Regions from separate parts of the Amycolatopsis sp. NPDC102522 genome, predicted to be linked through region 1. Evidence: predicted binding sites of a transcription regulator. Region 1 holds the regulator's gene; each other region holds the start of a gene.
The links. Region 1 encodes HspR, which represses chaperone genes until heat shock. Its sites were predicted from a motif close to ANNTTGAGTNNNNNNNACTCAANNT; they were not measured.
Positions count from the first base shown of each region.

Region 2: a site for HspR is predicted at 2,060-2,084, ahead of ACZ6YV_RS32095 (adenylate cyclase). Genes of this name have one in related genera too.
Region 3: a site for HspR is predicted at 4,162-4,186, ahead of lon (endopeptidase La). Genes of this name have one in related genera too.

Region 1 is NZ_JBVJLY010000001.1:658,228-664,165, reverse strand. It holds gene dnaK (molecular chaperone DnaK) at 1-345, shown strand, start outside; gene grpE (nucleotide exchange factor GrpE) at 342-1,118, shown strand; gene dnaJ (molecular chaperone DnaJ) at 1,152-2,330, shown strand; gene ACZ6YV_RS02880 (heat shock protein transcriptional repressor HspR) at 2,336-2,764, shown strand; gene ACZ6YV_RS02875 (AfsR/SARP family transcriptional regulator) at 2,943-5,933, shown strand; gene ACZ6YV_RS02870 (hypothetical protein) at 5,938-5,938, opposite strand, start outside.
Region 2 is NZ_JBVJLY010000018.1:75,844-81,781, forward strand. It holds gene ACZ6YV_RS32075 (hypothetical protein) at 1-120, shown strand, start outside; gene ACZ6YV_RS32080 (hypothetical protein) at 144-524, shown strand; gene ACZ6YV_RS32085 (hypothetical protein) at 541-870, opposite strand; gene ACZ6YV_RS32090 (hypothetical protein) at 994-1,929, opposite strand; gene ACZ6YV_RS32095 (adenylate cyclase) at 2,085-3,053, shown strand; gene ACZ6YV_RS32100 (hypothetical protein) at 3,056-4,030, shown strand; gene ACZ6YV_RS32105 (adenylosuccinate synthetase) at 4,027-5,220, shown strand; gene ACZ6YV_RS32110 (NUDIX domain-containing protein) at 5,217-5,849, shown strand; gene ACZ6YV_RS32115 (D-Ala-D-Ala carboxypeptidase family metallohydrolase) at 5,856-5,938, opposite strand, start outside.
Region 3 is NZ_JBVJLY010000003.1:255,370-261,307, reverse strand. It holds gene ACZ6YV_RS11430 (alkaline phosphatase PhoX) at 1-876, opposite strand, end outside; gene ACZ6YV_RS11425 (helix-turn-helix domain-containing protein) at 873-1,379, opposite strand; gene ACZ6YV_RS11420 (hypothetical protein) at 1,376-1,573, opposite strand; gene lon (endopeptidase La) at 1,743-4,145, opposite strand; gene ACZ6YV_RS11410 (SAM-dependent methyltransferase) at 4,313-5,161, opposite strand; gene ACZ6YV_RS11405 (GNAT family N-acetyltransferase) at 5,201-5,938, opposite strand, start outside.

The DNA of each region.
Region 1 (5,938 bases):
CAGGCGGAGACGCTCGTCTACCAGACCGAGAAGTTCGTCAAGGACAACGAGGACAAGCTGCCCGAGGAGCTCAAGGGCAAGGTGAAGTCCGCGATCGACGAGGCCAACGAGGCGCTCAAGGGCACCGACTCGGCGAAGATCCGCGAGTCCATCGAGAAGCTGAACACCGCTTCGCAGGAGCTCGGCACGGCGCTCTACGCCAACGCGGCGGGCAACGCCGCCGATGACGCCGCCGCCGGTGAAGGCGCGACCGGTTCCGCCGGCGCGGGCACCGGTTCGCAGGCCAAGGCCGACGACGTCGTCGACGCCGAGATCGTCGAAGAGGACGAGAAGGACAAGAAGTGACGGGACGCTACGACGAGACCGAGGGCCGGGGCCCGGAGGAACCGGTGGTCGTGCGGGACCGCAGGCGGATCGATCCGCTGACCGGTGAGGTCCGCCCGCCCGCCCCGGCGCCCGAATCCCAGGATGGCCCGAAGCACGCCGCTCCCTCGCAAGACCCGGTGGAGCCCGTCGAGCCGGTGCTCGCGACCCACGCGGGCCCCGGCCTCGGGGACTCCATCATGGACGATTCGGTGTCGGTGGCCACCGACCTGGAGAAGGAGCTGGCGGAACGCACCGCCGACCTCCAGCGTCTCCAGGCGGAGTACGCCAACTACCGCAAGCGCGTGGACCGCGACCGCGAACAGGTCGTCACCGGCGCCAAGGCGTCGGTCGTCGCCGACCTGCTCCCGCTGCTCGACGACCTCGAGCGCGCGGGGCAGCACGGCGATCTGACCGGTGCGTTCAAGGCGGTCGGCGAGAAGCTGGTCGGGAGCCTGCAGCGATCGGGGCTCGAGCCGTTCGGCGCCGAGGGCGAGCCCTTCGACCCGAGCGTGCACGAGGCCGTCCAGCACAGCACCTCGCCGGACGTCGCCGGACCGACGGTCACCACGGTCATGCGCCGCGGTTACCGCTTCGGCGAGCGCGTGCTGCGCGCGGCGCTGGTCGGGGTCACCGACCACGAGCCAGGTGCCGCCCCGGCTCCGGCGCCGGCGGCACAGGACGCCCCGGTGGACCCGCCCGTGGGCGGCGAGCTGCCCCTCGAGGGCGAGCTCTTCGATGAGAACAACCGCTGATCGGCGATACGGCGTGAAAGGAGGAGACGTTCGGTGAGTGCACGGGAATGGATCGGTAAGGACTTCTACCGTGAGCTGGGCGTCTCCTCCGACGCCACCGCGGACGAGATCAAGAAGGCCTATCGCAAGCTGGCCAAGGAGAACCACCCCGACGCCAACGCGGGCAACGCGGAGGCCGAGAAGAAGTTCAAGGCGGTTTCCGAGGCGTACGGCGTTCTTTCCGACACGTCCAAGCGCAAGGAGTACGACGAGGCCCGCCGCCTCTTCGGCTCCGGCGGTCCGGGCGGCTTCGGCTTCCCGGGTGGTGGCGGCGGAAGCGGCGGTTTCGACGTCGGCGACATCTTCGGTCAGTCGGGTGGTCAGCAGCAGGCCGGTTTCGGCGGGCTCGGCGACATCCTCGGCGGTCTCTTCGGCCGCCGCGGCGGCGCGGCCGGTGCCACGGCGAACCGCCCGCAGCGCGGCGCGGACGTGGAGACCGACGTCCGGATCGACTTCACCGAGGCGGTCAAGGGCGCGACCCTGCCGCTGAGGCTGTCGAGCCCGGCGACCTGTTCCACCTGCGGCGGGAACGGCGCGAAGCCGGGGACCTCCCCGAGGACGTGTTCGACCTGTCAGGGCAGCGGGCTGGTCAGCCGGAGCCAGGGCGCGTTCGCGTTCTCCGAGCCGTGCCGCGACTGCCGCGGCCGCGGCACGATCATCGACGACCCCTGCCCGGAATGCGCGGGCGAGGGCGTCAGCACCCGCACCCGCACCCTGACCGTGCGGATCCCGCCGGGCGTCGCCGACGACCAGCGGATCCGGCTGGCGGGCCAGGGCGAACCGGGCAAGGGCGGCGCGCAGCCGGGCGACCTGTACGTCCGCGTGCACGTCGCGCCGCACGCGGTGTTCGGGCGCCAGGACCTCGACCTGACGATCGCCGTGCCGGTGTCCTTCGCGGAGCTGGCCCTCGGCGGCACGATCACCGTGCCGACGCTCGAGGGCAAGGTCTCACTGAAGGTGCCGCAGGGTACGGCGAGCGGTCGCGTGCTTCGCGTGCGCGGCAAGGGAATCGCGAAACGGGACGGCTCGCAGGGCGACCTGCTGGTCACCCTGCAGGCGGCCATACCGTCCAAATTGGACGACAAGGCCCGTGAAGCGCTGGAGGCCTACGCGGAGGCCATGTCCGAGCACGATCCGCGACCGGAGATCACCGAACTTCTCGAAGGCAGGTGAGCACGATGTTCGGCGGGCTGCCGCACGGTGCGGACGAGGACACCCCGGTGTTCGTCATTTCGGTGGCGGCGCAACTGTCCGGCCTGCACGCGCAGACCCTGCGGTCCTACGACCGCCATGGTCTCGTGTCGCCGGGCCGGACCTCCGGTGGTGGCCGTCGCTACTCCATGCGGGACATCGCGCTGCTCCGCGAGGTGCAGCGACTGTCCCAAGAGGACGGTGTCAACCTCGCGGGCATCAAGCGGATCATCGAGCTGGAGAACCAGGTCGACGCGCTCCGCGCCCGGATCGCCGAACTGACCGAGGAGCTCACGGCGGCGTACGTCACCGCCGAACAGACGGCCGCGGCCGTGCACGCCTCCTACCGCAAGGATCTCGTGACCCTGCGGCAGCAGACCGCGCTCGTGGTTTGGAAGCCCAAACCCCGCAGGTGAGCCTCGAGTTTCGCGAAGGCCTCCTTCCCCGCCCTTGAGGTGAGGAGGAGGCCTTCGTCGTTCCACGGCCGTTCGTGCACCGAAGCGGAGCCGAAGAGGCAATCCCGCGCTCCCCGGGCTCCACCGGAGTTAGCATCGAGTGGCGCCGACGGTCGTTGCGCCGGAGGGAGCGACGCGCATGGCGGCAGCGTGGCCTGGGGTGCGATTCGTGGTGCTGGGCCCGATGCGGCTGTACCGCCCGGACGGGGTGGCGATCCCCGTGGGAACGCCGAAACAGCAGGCGATGCTGGCCGCGCTGGCGCTCACGCCCGGCACGGCGGTGTCCCTCGGCAGGCTGACCGACACACTGTGGGACCAGGACCTGCCCGCCCGTGCGGCTTCGACCGTCCGCACCTACGCCTGGCGACTGCGGCGGCTGCTCGCCACCGCCGGTGCCGGCGACGACGTGCTGGTGTCGGCGGGTGACGGTTACCGGCTCGCCGTGCCGCCCTCGACTGTGGACGCCTCCCGCGCGGGAGAACTCGGTGCCCTTGCTCAAGAAGCGCTGTCTTCGGGGGACGCGCACCAGGCCAGACAGGTGTTGTCGGAAGCACTCGCCCTGTGGACCGGCGAGCCGCTCGCGGGAGTGCCCGGCCTGTTCGCCGAACAGAGCCGCCGGTGGCTCGGCGAGTTGCACACCGCGCTCACCGAGCAGTACCTGGAGGCCGAGCTGCGGCTCGGGCACTACTACGAGGCACAGCCGCGGCTGACCGGGATGATCGCCGAACACCCGATGCGGGAACGCCTCTACGTCCTGCTGATGCGCGCGCTCTACGGGATGGGCCGCCAGGTCGACGCGCTGAGGGTCTTCCAGGACGCCCGCCGGGGCCTGGTGGAGAGCCACGGTGTCGAGCCGGGCGCGGAACTGGTCGAGCTGCACGAGCGCATCCTCCGGGGAGACGACGTCGTCGCGCCCGCCCCGCCGCCGGTGACCCTCTCGCCGCCCGCTGGACAGGAGGAGCCGCCGGGCCGATGGCGGCCGATCCCGGCGCAGCTCCCACCCGATCTGCCGGACTTCACCGGCAGGCAGGACCAGCTCTCGGCCCTGCGGGCGGTGCTGGAGACCGCCGACGGGCGGGCACCGGCGATGCTGGCGATCACCGGGATGAGCGGCGTCGGCAAGACCACCCTCGCGGTGCGTCTGGCACACGAGATCCGCGAGCGCTATCCGGACGGGCAGCTGCACGTCGACCTCGGCGACCTCGACCAGGTCGGGGAGCCGGTGACCGGCCCCGACCTGCTGGAACTGCTGCTCGCCGGGCTGGGCGTGCCGTCGAACCGGTCGCCGGGGAGCCTCGCCGAGCGCCGCGGGCTGTGGCGTTCGCTTCTCGACGGCCGCCGGTTGCTCATCGTGCTCGACAACGTCGCCGACGCCGCGCAGATCCGCGACGCGCTGCCCGGTACGCCCGGCTGCGCGGTCTTGATCACCAGCCGCGCCAGACTCGACGGTCTGCCGCTGCTCACCCAGGTCAACCTCGACGTCTTCAGCCCGGGCGAGGCGCTCGAACTGGTGCGGCGGGGGGTCGGCGCGCGACGGCTGGAAGTCGAACCGGACGATGCCCTCGACCTCGTCACCGCCTGCGGCCTGCTGCCCCTGGCGGTGCGGATCGTGGCCTCGCGTCTCGCGGCGCGGCCGCACTGGACCCTGCGGTCCATGGTCGAACGCCTGCGGGACGAGCGCCGCCGGATCGCCGAGCTGCGGGCCGGTCCCCTCGCCATCGAGGCGGTCTTCGAAGTCGCGTACCGGCAGCTCGCCGAGCCGCTCGCCAAGGATTTCGTGCTGCTCACCGCTGTCGCCGGAGGCGAGTTCACGCTGCCGGAAGCGGCGGCGGTCCTCGGTGTGCCCCCGGCCGAGGCCGAAACGCGGCTGGAGGTGCTGGTCGACGCGTCCATTTTGGACGGTACGGTCCCCGGCCGGTTCCGCGTCCACGAGCTCCTGGTCTCCTTCGGCCGCGGCCGTGACCGCGACGCGGACGGCGAACTGGCCGCGCTCGATCGGCTGCTGTCGCTGTTGACGGCCACGGCGCGCACCGCGTTCGCGCACGCCGTGCCCGGCGATCCCACCGGGGACGTGCTCGGTCCGCGCTCGCCCAGCACCGCCGGGACGCCGATCGCCGACCTGCGGGCGGCGAGGGACTGGGCGTCGGCGGCCGGGGACACCGTGGTCGCGGTCTGCGCGCGAGTCGTCGAAATCGGCTCGGTTCCGCTCCTGGGCACCGCGATCGACCTGCTCATCGCGATGAGCCCGTTCGCCGTGGAAGCCGGGGCGCGAAGACTGGACGCCGCCGCGGGCACTCTCGCGAGAGCGGCCGCCCGTGTTCCCGAACCGGCGGGACCGGGAAGGCGGGCACGCCACCGCCTGCTCGGCCGGGCCGAATTCCTGTGCAGCACAGTCGCGTTGCGCACGGGGACGCACACCGACGTCGAGGCGCACGCCCGGCGCGCGGTGACCGCCGCGACCGAGGCCGACGACCCGGCGATCCTCCGGCAGGCGCTCAACAACCTCGGCCTGGCCGCCCAGCTCCGCCACGACTACCGGCTCGCTGTGCGGTGTTTCGACCGGTCCGCCGAACTCGCGCGGCGGCTCGGGCACAGCTCCGGCGCGGTGACCAGCAGCCTGAACTCGGCGCACGCCCTGCTGCGCGGTGGCGACCCGGCGAACGTCCTCGCCGTCTGCGAGTCGGCGCTCGCCGTGGCCCGTGAGATCGGTGACGCGCCGGGAATCGGCTACGCGCTCTACGTGCTCGGGCTCGCGAACCACGCGCTCGAACGCTACGAAGCCGCGTCCGCGCACTTCACCACGTGCGTCGAGAGCTGCCTGGCGGCCGGCATCCGGGACCGGGCGGCGCACGCGCTCTTCCGGCTCGCCGAAACCCTGCTGGCACTGGGGCGGGCCGAAGAGGCGGCTTCCGAGGCACGGTCGGCGTTGCGGCTCTGCGAGGAGCTCGGCACCCGGCGGGACCAGGCCAACGCGCTGCTCGTGCTCGGCAAGGCCCTTGCCGAGCTGGGAAACCCGCGCGAAGCCGAAGCGCGATTGCACCAGGCTCATGCGCATTTCGTCGCGCTCAACCTGCCCGAAGCCGACGACACGGCCCGGGCGATCGAAGAGCTTTCGAACCACGCGCGCTGACGTCT
Region 2 (5,938 bases), on a different contig from region 1:
CCGGTCAGCGAGACCGTCGACGGCTGGCTGTGCGTCTCCGGCGCCCCCGCCGCGCAAGGCGGCACCAGTTGCAGCAAGGGCGAGCAGAACGTGTTCGCCGCCGTCGTCCCCGTCGAATGAACCATCCCCGAGAAGAAGGGCCCATGAAGAGCCTCGCCGTAGTTCCCGCCGCGCTCGCCGTCGTCCTGCTGAGCGGCTGTGGCGCCGATCCCGCTCCCGCGGCCGCGCCGCCGCCGTCCTCCCCCGCGGCCGCGCCGGCCGCCGCCGCCGGAACACCCTGTGGCGAGGTGGCCGGGCCCCAGGGTTCGAAGAACAAGGTCGTCGCGCACGGAAAGACCGAGTGCGCCGAAGCGACCCAGGTGCTCACGGACTACTTCACCAAGCTGACGCCCGCCGAAGCCGCTTCGCCGCAGGGCCCCGGGCCGGTGGTGATCGGTTCCTGGACCTGCGGGAGCGGGCCGAACGATCCGGTGACGAGCTGTTCCACCGAGGACGAGCGGCAGATCGAAGCGACCCGGCTCTGACGGGCACCCGGCGGCGTCACTTCTTCCGACGCCGCCGGACCGTGTCCAGCCGGTACAGGACGCCGAGGCCGATCGCCATCCCCAGCAGGGCAAGGCCGAAGAACCCGACCACCGACACGCTCCAGATCAGTGACGACCTCGACCGATAGACGAATCCATCGCCGGCGAAGATCTTGTCGCCCTCCTCGGCCTTGTCACCCTTGATGCTCCCGCGACCGGTGCGCCCGTCGTCGAACCGCCACTCCCCCGAGCAGTAGGGAATCACCCCGCTCATCGGCGCTCCTCCCTCGGCGCACCCCGAGATCTCGGTGACGGTGACTTCCTCGCCGGTGTTCAGTTCACTCACGTAATCACCGAAATCTCCCCAGGTGACACACACCAGGAAGACGTACGGGATCCCGGCCAACAGCACTCGGAAAAGAATTCTGGAATTCCGCGGTTCGTCCGGCACTGAGTTCCTTTCCTCGGATCACTGAAGCGTCAGCAAGGCTTCCCGATCGAGTTTTCCGACAACCAGGTACTTCGGCAGATATCCGGCCGGGACCACGAAACAGACGAGACCCGCGGTTCCGTCGAAAGCGCCAGGAGCGCCCGCGCAGCCCTCGGCCCGTCGCGGAGAGCCGTGCTCGTCGGCCGACAGCTCCAGCGCCGTGTCACCCAGGCGGGACGCCTCGACTCGCAAGGTGAGGACGTGGAACCCGCTCAGCCACGCCTCGGCCCCTTCGGGCGGTTTCGGCAGGCTGTCGACGACACGCACGGCCGACTCGCCGGACACGGCGGTCTGCCCCTTGCCGATCACCGGCGGCGGCCCCCACGCCTCGCGGCGGTGTTCCCACAGGTTCGGGACGGGATCGGCCGCGTCGCGGTACGCCGTCCCGCCGAAACCGAGTGGCGCCAGCACGACATACGCGGCGAAGACGAAGCCTGCCAGGAACGACAGTGCCTTCCGCGCGGTCACCGGCCTCACGACCGAGAACGCCAGGACGGCCCCGGCGATCAAGAGCGCTCCGCCGATCGACATCGCCGTGGTCTTCTCCCACGGGTGATGGGCCTCCACGACCGCGGTGGCCCCGCGCACGGACAACACCCGGTCCGTCACCGAGGAGAGCTTCGCGACCACAGGCTCCGCGAGGCCGAACGTCCGATCCGTCGGCAGTTCGATCGCGCGGCCGTCCTCGGTGATCGCCAGGGTCTCGTAGGTGGTGTGCGGACCGTTCTGCCCTTCGGTTGTCGTGGAGTCCGACACGGAAACCACCGCGCGCACGTCGTAAGAATCGGCCAGCCCCTCGGCGGCCCACCGTCCGGCGAAAGCCGCGATGAATCCCAGGACGATTCCGAGCACGACCAGAACGGCCACCGTTTCCGGCCGCGTCCTGCCTTTTCGAGACACTTCCTGAAAAGTCATCGACACCCCCTTGTCCGACCGATCCAGTCTATTCTTCGACGGGTCCGACGGCACGGGATTTGTACCTACGCCCACCATTTCCGCGGTCATTTCGTCCTCCTCGACCACCAGGGGCCCCCTTGCGGGCCAAGGTAAGAGTCCTCTAGACTCAAACTATGCTCACCAGGGACGACGCCGTGACGATGATCGAGAGTTCGATCGATGCGGCCACTCTGTTCGCCCACCACCGTTACCGCGATCTGGCGGCCGCGCTCCATCCCGACCGCAACCCCGGCGACCCCCGCGCCCACCGGGCGGCCGCCACCCTCAACCGTCTTCACTCCGACTGGAAACGCGCGCAGCGCCAGACCGTCACGACGGCGACGTCGGCCTACACCCTCACCGCCCCGCACGCGGTGGGCAGTGTCGCGACGACCTACCGCACCACCGGCCCTCACCTGGTCAAACTCGTCCGCGACCCGGCGCTCAACCCGCTGATCCACGCCGAGTGGGCGGCGTTGCGCACGCTCGACGGGTTCACCGAACGGCACCGCTGGCTGCGTCCCTACTACCCGCGGCTGCTCGACACTTCGGGTCCGGTGGCGCGGGGCGACCGGGCGTTCAGCGTCCTCGATCCGCTCGTCGACGGGTTCGTCACCCTCGCCGACATCGCGAAGGCCTTCCCGGGCGGGCTCGACGGCCGCGACTACGCCTGGATGCACCGGCGCCTGCTGCGCGCCGTGGCGGGCGCGCACCGCGCGGGCGTCGTCCACGGCCATCTCACCGCGGACAACGTGCTCGTCCACCCCGGACGGCACGGGATCGTCCTGATCGGCTGGTCCTTCGCGGTCGAAGACGGGGCGCTTCCGCTGGCGGCGGACAACTCCCTCCGATACCCGCCCGAAGTACGCAAAGGACAGCCGATGACCACGGCCACCGACGTCCACATGCTTCACGAACTGATGCTTTCCCTGCTGTCGCCCGCGGAAACCCGCCAACGCGCGTTCGCCACGTGGTGCACGCAAGAAGACCCGGCACAGCGACCCGACGCAGTCGATCTGCTCGACGAGTACGACGACCTGCTCGGCGAGCTGTACGGACCCCGCACCTTCCGCCCCTTCACCATCCCCGAGACAGGAGCCTGACCATGGGACACGGACACTGGGACGACAACGCCTACGCCGCCGCGAAGACCTTCCGCGCGGCCAAGGGCGAGGACGATTTCGGCTACAGCGCCGACCTACGCGCCAAACCCGCGAAGGATTGGAAGGCCGCGGCCGCGCTCGATCCGAAGAACGCCGTCCGGGAATGCCGGGATTCGGCCGACCACACCGATTCGACGCCGATCGCGGTGCTGTTCGACGTCACCGGCTCGATGCGCCGGGTACCGCGGATCATGCAGGGCAAGCTCGGAAAACTGCACGGCCTGCTGAAGCGCCGGGGCTATCTCGCCGACCCACAGGTGCTGTTCGGCGCGATCGGCGACGCCGACAGCGACCGGGTCCCGTTGCAGATCGGGCAGTTCGAGTCGGACAACCGGATGGACGAGCAGCTGCGCACGATCTTCCTCGAAGGCGGTGGCGGCGGGCAGAAGAGCGAGTCCTACGAGCTGGCCGCCTACTTCATGGCCCGGCACGTGGTCACCGACGCGTGGCGGAACCGCGGCCGCAAGGGCTATCTGTTCCTCATCGGTGACGAGCTGAACAAGCCGGCGCTGGAGGCCCGCCACATCCGCCGGGTGCTCGGCGACGACGTCCGGGAAGACATCGATCCCGCGTCGGTGTACCGGGAGCTGGCCCGCAAGTGGCACGTCTACTTCGTGCTGCCGAACCAGTCTTCGTACTACAACGACCCGGAGATCGGCGAGCACTGGAGCGGCCTGCTCGGCCAGAACTTCCTCAAACTCGACGACCCCGGCGCGGTGTGCGAACTGATCGCGGCCACGATCGGGCTGGAGGAACGGGTCGTCGACGTCGACCGGGCGCTCGCCGATCTCGCGGACGTCGGCTCGGTCGCCGAGAGCAAGGCTGTCGGCAAGGCGCTGGCGAAACTGGGCACCAAGTCTGTCGTCACCTCGGCGATCCCGGAGCCAGGCGGCCCGAGCGACGTGGTGCTGCGATGAGTCCGCTTGCCGGGCACGTGGTGGTGGTCGGGCTCGGCTTCGGCGACGAAGGCAAGGGAGCCGTGGTCGACGCGCTCTGCGCCGCCGGGCCCACCACCGCCGTCGTCCGCTTCAACGGGGGCGCGCAGGCCGCGCACAACGTCGTCGCGGACGGGCGGCACCACACCTTCAGCCAGTTCGGGGCGGGCACGTTCGCCGGCGTGCCCACCCACCTTTCACGGTTCGTACTGGTCGAGCCGTTCGCGCTGGCCTCGGAAGCCCGGCGGCTCGAAGCCGTCGGCGTCCGGAATCCGCTGTCGCTGCTGAGTGTGGACGGTCAAGCCCTCCTCACGACCCCGTTCCATATCCACGCCAACCGGGCGAGGGAGGAGGCCCGCGGCGCGAACCGGCACGGCTCCTGCGGGAAGGGCATCGGCGAGACCGTCTGGTATTCGCTGCTGCCCGGGGCCGTGCCGGGCGAGGTGGTGGAGAACCAGGAGGTGATCGGGACGCCGGGGGAAGCGCCCACGGTCGCCGACTGCGCCCGGCCGTCGGTGCTGCGGCGCAAACTGGACGCGCTCGCGCGGTTCTACGCGCCGCTCGCCACGCCGTCGCACAGCGTGGACGAACTGGTGGCGCTGTACCGCGATTTCGCGGACGCGGTGCGGATCACCGACGGGGCCGAAACGGGACGGCTCGCGGATGCCGGAAGGCTGGTTTTCGAGGGAGCGCAGGGGGTTCTCCTCGACCAACACCACGGGTTCCATCCGCACACGACCTGGTCCACCACCACCCCGCACAACGCCCGCGAGCTGCTGGGCGGGCGCCCGCACACGGTCGTGGGTGTCACGCGGACCTATCTCACCCGGCACGGCGCGGGGCCGCTGCCCACCGAGTCCGCCGCCGTGCTCGCCCGCTTTCCCGAGGCGCACAACGGAACCGGCGAGTTCCAAGGCGCGTGGCGGGCGGGCCATCTCGACGCGGCACTGCTGGACTACGCGATCGCGGCCTGCGACGGCGTGGACGCGCTCGCGGTGACCCACCTCGACGCGACCGGGCTGAAGGTCGTGCCCGGCGACGGCTCCCCCGCCGTCGAACTCTCGGATCCGCTGGCGTGGTTCAGCGCACGGCTGCCAGTGGCCGTCGCCGGGTACGGCCCGGACAGGGCCGGTTACCGGGTCGCTGAGGCAAGGTCGACAATCAACGCGTGATCGAGTCGACGCCGGTGTCCGTGGACGTGCTCGTGGTGCGGTTCGACCCTGACACCAGGACAGTGCTGCTGGGAATCGCGCCGCGAGCCGCCGAGCCGTTCGCGGGGGAACTCGCCCTGCCCGGGGTGCTGCTCGGGCTCGGGGAGCGGCTGCGGGACGCGGCCGGGCGGGCGGCGGTCGCCAAACTCGGGCTCCCGCCGGACGCGCTCTCGGCGACGGGACAGCTCGCCACCTTCGACGAGCCGAACCGTGATCCCCGGGGCCCGACGCTGTCGGTCGCCTTGTGGGCCACCACGTCCCCCGCGCTCGACGATCCGGGGAACGTGGTGTGGACGCCGTTGGCCGAGGTTCCTCCGCTGGCTTTCGACCACGACCGGATCGTCGCGGACTGCCGTCCGCTGCTGGCCGACAAACTGTGGCGGGACGTCGCCTTCACCGCCGGGCTGCTGGGCCCGATCTTCACCACGGCACAGGCCTTGGACGCGACCGAAGCGCTGACCGGGGACCGCCCCTATCCGGCCAATCTGGGCCGGACCATGGAGCGGGTCCCCGGGTTGCGGCGCACCACCGAACACGCGGCCGCCCTCCCCAAGGGAGGACGGCCGCCGTCGTTGTGGCGCTGGGAATGACGCCGGTCAGATCCCGCAGGAGGACGCCGACCAGAACCGGTTGGCCCGGTGGGCGACGTGCGTGTGATCGCTGTGGCCGGGGTAGCCCG
Region 3 (5,938 bases), on a different contig from region 1:
CAGGGAGTCGTCGTAGGCCAGTTCGTAGGTGCTGTTCGCCAGGTTGAGCTGCCAGACGCGGTTATCGCCCTTGGTGGTGAACCACGCGGTGTCGTTGGCGTAGTGCAGTCCTTCGCCGCCGGTGAACCGCTTCGCGCCGGATACCTGGTTGCGCGTGGGGGTGGGGGAGCCGTCGGGGTCGGGCACGTTCGCCCAGGTGAAGCTGCCCGACGTCGCCGTGCCCGCCTTCAGCACCTGCAGCGTCCCGGCGGAGAGATCACCCCAGGTCGTCGGGACGAACCGGTAGAAGCAGCCGTCCGTGGTGTCTTCGGTCAGGTAGATGGCCTTGCGCACGGGGTCCGCCGCCGCGGCCTCGTGCTTGAACTTCCCCATCGCGGGCCGCTGGACCGCGGCCGAGGCGGGTCCGTTCGGCTGGCACTCGTAGACGAAGCCGAGGTCGATCTCCTCACAGGAAAGCCAAGTGTTCCAAGGAGTCTTGCCGCCCGCGCAGTTCTGGCGCGTGTTCGCCAGTACTCGGTGAGCGCCGGTGATAGTCCCGCTCGCGTCGAATTTGACCGCGCCGGCACCGCCACCCGGCGTGATCTCCGAGTTCGACACGTAGATCCAGCCGCTGCCGTCGGCGAACACCGCGCCGCCGTCCGGGGCGCTGTGCCAGGTGTATCCGGTGCTCGCGACCTTCTGGCCGGACCGCGCGATCACACGGCTGGTGAATCCGGCGGGCAGCTGGATCCCGTTCGCGTCGGCCGCCTGGAGCGCGCCGTACGGGCTGGGTCCGTTCTGCGCGGGCGCCGCGAGGGCCGCCCCCGAGAGCCTGTTTCCGAACGCCGTGACGCCGGCGCCGACCACGGCCGCGCGCAGGAAATTCCGTCGCTTCACTCGTGCCTCCGCTGATGTGGTGGTGCGGGAAGGAGCGGAGGGGAGGTTACGGGCGGAACGGGACTTCCAGGTGAATTCGCGGCGTATTCGCCGGTGGGAGGGAACTTTCGTAGGGAAGCCTCGATCAACACTATTTCTTTCGCTTTGCGAAGGCCCGGGGCTTCGGCACCGCCGCGTTGTTCGGCGATTTCCAAGGCGACGAGTATTCGGTCGAGCGGCGCGCATCCGCCATTGCGGTGGTGACGACGTCCGATCAGGTGACGCCAGTCGGCGAGATAATCGTCGAGCCCGGGCTCTCCGGGAACGGCCCGGAGAAGGGCACATACCAGGACTCGCATCTGGTTTTCGTTGCCGGGCAAGGTGTTCCGGGCCAACGTGTCGGCCAGGGTGCTCCGGGACTGACCGGTCGCGGCGGCCAGAGCGCGGATGCTGAGGCCGCTTCGGTCACGGAGTTCGCGTAGCCGCGCCATGAATTCCGATTCCTCGGTGAGGGTGGTGTTCATCGGCGTGCCCGTGCGGGCACGGGGCGGAGGACGGCGCCGAGCAGGGTGATCGCGATCCCCGCCGCGATCGGCGCACTCGTACCGGCGAAGGTCAGCGCCGTGGTGAATACGGTGAGAATGCTCAGGCAAACGAGCTGACCGGCCGAAACACAGCTTCGCCTCGGCCGCAGGGGCGGCAGGATTCCGTGACTCATGACCTTGCCCTCTCAAGGTTCAGGGGCTGCACCCGGCTGGGTGGCACGAATCTACGTTATCAAACCGTGATATGAAATTTAAGGGCGATTAATGTCCGGGTTCGTCCGGATCCTGAACCGCCGAAAGCCCCGGACCCTGGGCAGGATCCGGGGCTTCGGCCTCGCGCCGTTACGCCGCTTGGGCGACCGGAGCCGTCGCCGGGGCCAGCGCGATGTCCAGCACGTCGCGGACGTTCGCCACGGCGTGGACGTCCAGCTGCGCCAGCACTTCGGCCGGGACGTCGTCGAGGTCCGGCTCGTTGCGCTGCGGGATGATCACCGTCTTCATCCCGGCCCGGTGCGCGGCCAGCAGCTTCTGCTTGACCCCGCCGATCGGCAGCACCCGCCCGGTCAGCGACACCTCACCGGTCATCGCGACGTCCGATTTCACGACCCGGCCCGAAAGCAGGGACGCCAGCGCGGTCGTCATCGTGATGCCGGCGCTCGGCCCGTCCTTGGGCACCGCGCCCGCGGGGACGTGCACGTGGATGCCGCGGTCCTTCAGGTCGCCGACCGGGAGTTCCAGCTCCGCGCCGTGCGAGCGCAGGTACGACAACGCGATCTGTACCGACTCCTTCATCACGTCGCCCAGCTGGCCGGTCAGGGCCAGCCCGGTCGAGCCGGATTCCGGATCCGCCAGCGACGCCTCGATGTAGAGGACGTCACCGCCGGCGCCGGTCACCGCCAGGCCGGTCGCCACACCCGGCGTCGACGTGCGCTGGGTCGACGCGGGCAGCGAGGACTCCGGCAGGTGCCGCGGGCGCCCGAGGTAGGTCTCGAGCCCGTCGGCGTCGATCGTCAGCGGCAGCGCGACCTCGTCCAGCGCGACCTTGGTCGCCACCTTCCGAAGCACCTTCGCGATGGTCCGGTTCGCGTTGCGCACCCCGGCTTCCCGCGTGTACTCGGCCGCGATGCGGCTGAACGCGCCGTCGGTCAGCGTGACGTCTTCCTTGCCGAGGCCGGCCCGGTCCAGCTCGCGGGGGAGCAGGTGGTCGCGGGCGATGGTGACCTTCTCGTGCTCGGTGTAGCCGTCGAGGGTGACCAGCTCCATGCGGTCCAGCAGCGGGCCGGGGATGGTCTCGAGCGCGTTCGCCGTCGCGAGGAACACGACGTCGGACAGGTCCAGCTCGACCTCGAGGTAGTGGTCGCGGAACGTGTGGTTCTGCTCCGGGTCCAGCACCTCCAGCAGCGCGGCCGTCGGGTCGCCTCGGTAGTCGGCGCCGACCTTGTCGATCTCGTCGAGCAGCACGACCGGGTTCATCGAACCCGCTTCCTTGATGGCGCGGACGATCCGGCCGGGCAGCGCGCCGACGTAGGTGCGGCGGTGCCCGCGGATCTCGGCCTCGTCGCGGATGCCGCCGAGCGCGACGCGGACGAACTTGCGGCCCATCGCCTTCGCCACGGACTCGCCTAGTGACGTCTTGCCGACCCCGGGAGGACCGGCGAGGGCCAGCACGGCGCCCGAACGGCGTCCGCCGACCGGACCCAGACCGGACTCCGCGCGGCGCTTGCGGACGGCCAGGTACTCGATGATGCGTTCCTTCACGTCGTCGAGACCGGCGTGATCGGCGTCGAGGATGTCGCGCGCGGCGGCGATGTCGTGGACGTCGGTGGTGCGCTCGTTCCACGGCAGTTCGAGGACGGTGTCCAGCCAGGTGCGGATCCAGCCGCCCTCGGGGGACTGGTCGGAGGTCCGCTCCAGTTTGTCCACTTCGGACAGTGCGGCCTTCTTGACCGCGTCCGGCAGTTCGGCGGCCTCGACGCGGGCGCGGTAGTCGTCGTCGTTGGCGGTGCCGTCGAGTTCGCCCAGCTCCTTGCGGATCGCTTCGAGCTGGCGGCGCAGCAGGAACTCCTTCTGCTGCTTCTCCATGCCCTCCTGGACGTCCTTGCGGATCGTGTCGGTGACCTCGAGTTCGGCCAGCTGCTCGCGGCTCCATTCGAGAGCCTTCTCGAGCCGTGCCGAGACATCGAGCGCGGAGAGCAGTTCGAGCTTCTGCTCGGTGTTCAGGTACGACGAGTTGCCCGCGAGGTCGGCGAGCGCGGACGGATCCTCGACCTCCTGGACGGCGTCGATCATCTGCCAGCCGCCGCGCTGCTGGAGGATCGCGAGGACGACGCTCTTGTACTCGGACGCGAGCTTCGCGGAGTTGTCGTCGGTGGTCTCGGTGGCGACTTCGGCGTGGACCCAGCGGGCGGCGCCGGGACCGTCGGCGATGCGGCCGACGACGGCGCGGCGGGTGCCGCGCAGCAGGACCGCGGTCTTGCCGCCGGGCACGCGGCCGATGCGCTCGACCGTCGCGATGGTGCCGAGTTCGGCGTACTCGCCGTGGACGCGGGGGACGATCAGCACTTCGGCTTTGGCGCCGGCGCCGGACCGGATCCCCGGGAAAGAAGCCTGGGCAGGCGTGTTGGCCTGGGCGGACTCCACCGCGGCGCGCGTCTCCGTGTCGGCGAGGTCGAGCGGGACGATCATGCCCGGCAGCACGACGTCGTCATCGAGCGGGAGGACGGGCAGGAGGCGGTTGTCGGTCATCTGTGCACTCCTCGGTTAGTTGAGTCTGACTAGCTCAACTCTCCGATCGACCCGTTTGTTTCCTTTCCGCGTTCGCCGTCAGCGATCACCCACCCCTCCGACCCCTGTGCCCCAACGCGTCGCGTTTAGCGGGCTAAACGCGACGCGACGGCGGCAGAGGTCGGACGTCAGGGGTGGGTGGCGACCCCGCACCAGGCGAACGGCCGGGCGCCTTCCTCGTCCCGCCGCAGCTCCCGGACCGGACGCCACTCGGGCAGATGGACGACGCCGGGCTCCAGCAGCGGCCAGTCCCCGAAGAGCGGCTCGATCTCTTCGCGGTCCCGCATCCACACCGGGTTGCTCGTCTTCCGGTACTGCTCGACCATCCAGCGGAGCCCGTCGGCGTCCTCACCGGTCTGGCCGCCGAAGCTCATATGCGAAAGCCCCAGCCAGCTGCCCGGCGCCAGCGCGTTCCGGTAGGTCGCGACCAGCGCGGGCGGATCGTCGTGCGGCCCGGCGAAATGCAGCACGGCCATCATCATCAGGCAGACGGGCTGCGAGAAATCGATCAGCCGCCGCGTCTCCGGATGCCGCAGGACGTCCTTCGGCCGTCGCATGTCCGCGTGGACGATCCCGGCCCAGTCTGTCGCCTCGTGCCGTTCGAGGATCAGCTCCGCGTGCGCCACCGCGACAGGCTCGTAGTCGACGTACACGACCTTCGCCTCATCGCCCGGCTCCAGCTCTTCCTGGACGATCTCGTGCACGTTCCCGGCTGTCGGGACACCGGACCCCAGATCGACGAACTGCCGGATCCCGGCGTTCAGCGCCGCGCGCACGACGCGATTCATGTACTCGCGGTTGTGCTGCGCGCCCGGCTTCACCCACCGCCACTGCCGTTCCAGCGCGCGGGCGAACTCGCGGTCGACGGCCCAGTTGTGGGTCCCGCCGAGAAACCAGTCGTAGATCCTCGCCGCGGACGGCTTTTCGGTGTCGACCCCGGTCGGCGCCACCGGGGCCGCGTCATCGTCCCTGGTCACAGAAAACCCCCTGATCTCCCAGGGAAGAGCCTATCGGGATCAGTACACCGCCGGCCGCCGTTGCCAGTACGTCCAGAGCGGCCGGTAGCCCTGCGCGTACCAGAACGGGGTCGAGCGCGGATTGGCCAGCGCGTGGTGCAGCAGCACGGCTTCGGTCCCGCATTCGTCGAAGACCTGGTGCGCGTGCGCGGCGAGCGCCGACCCCACCCCGCTCGACCGCGCCGGTTCCGCCACCGCCAGCGACGACAGGTAGCCGACCTTCTCGGCCGCGACCCGGCTGCCGATCCACGCCGTCTCGCCGGGGAACTGCACCCGCACCATGCCCAGCGGCCGCCCGTACAGCTCGGCGATCCACAACGTCGGGTTTTCCCGCCCCAGTTGTTTCGACAGGTCCGCGGTGATCGCTTCCTCCGCGCCCTCGCGCAAAGTGACCGAACCGAACTGCGCGTCATAGCGCTGCAATTCCAGCTCGAGCCCGACGGCGGTTTCGAGATCATCCGCTTCGGCGGGCCGGATGTGCACTCCGGGAGTGGCGGGCGGTCCCGTCACGGCGAGCCGATCGGCCGGGCGGACCGCGATCACCAGCACCGGAGCGAATCCGCGGCGCAGCAATTCGGCCGAGCCGGGCGAATCCCGGCTGGGCCGCACCACGGTCGCCGCCGTTTCGACATCCCCAGGTGGGGCGACCGCCTTCAGATGTTCATCCCATCGGGTGAGTAATGCGTCAAGGGCCGCTTCCGGACGAGGTCCGGTGAGCCGGGCTTCGAGCCGATGTTC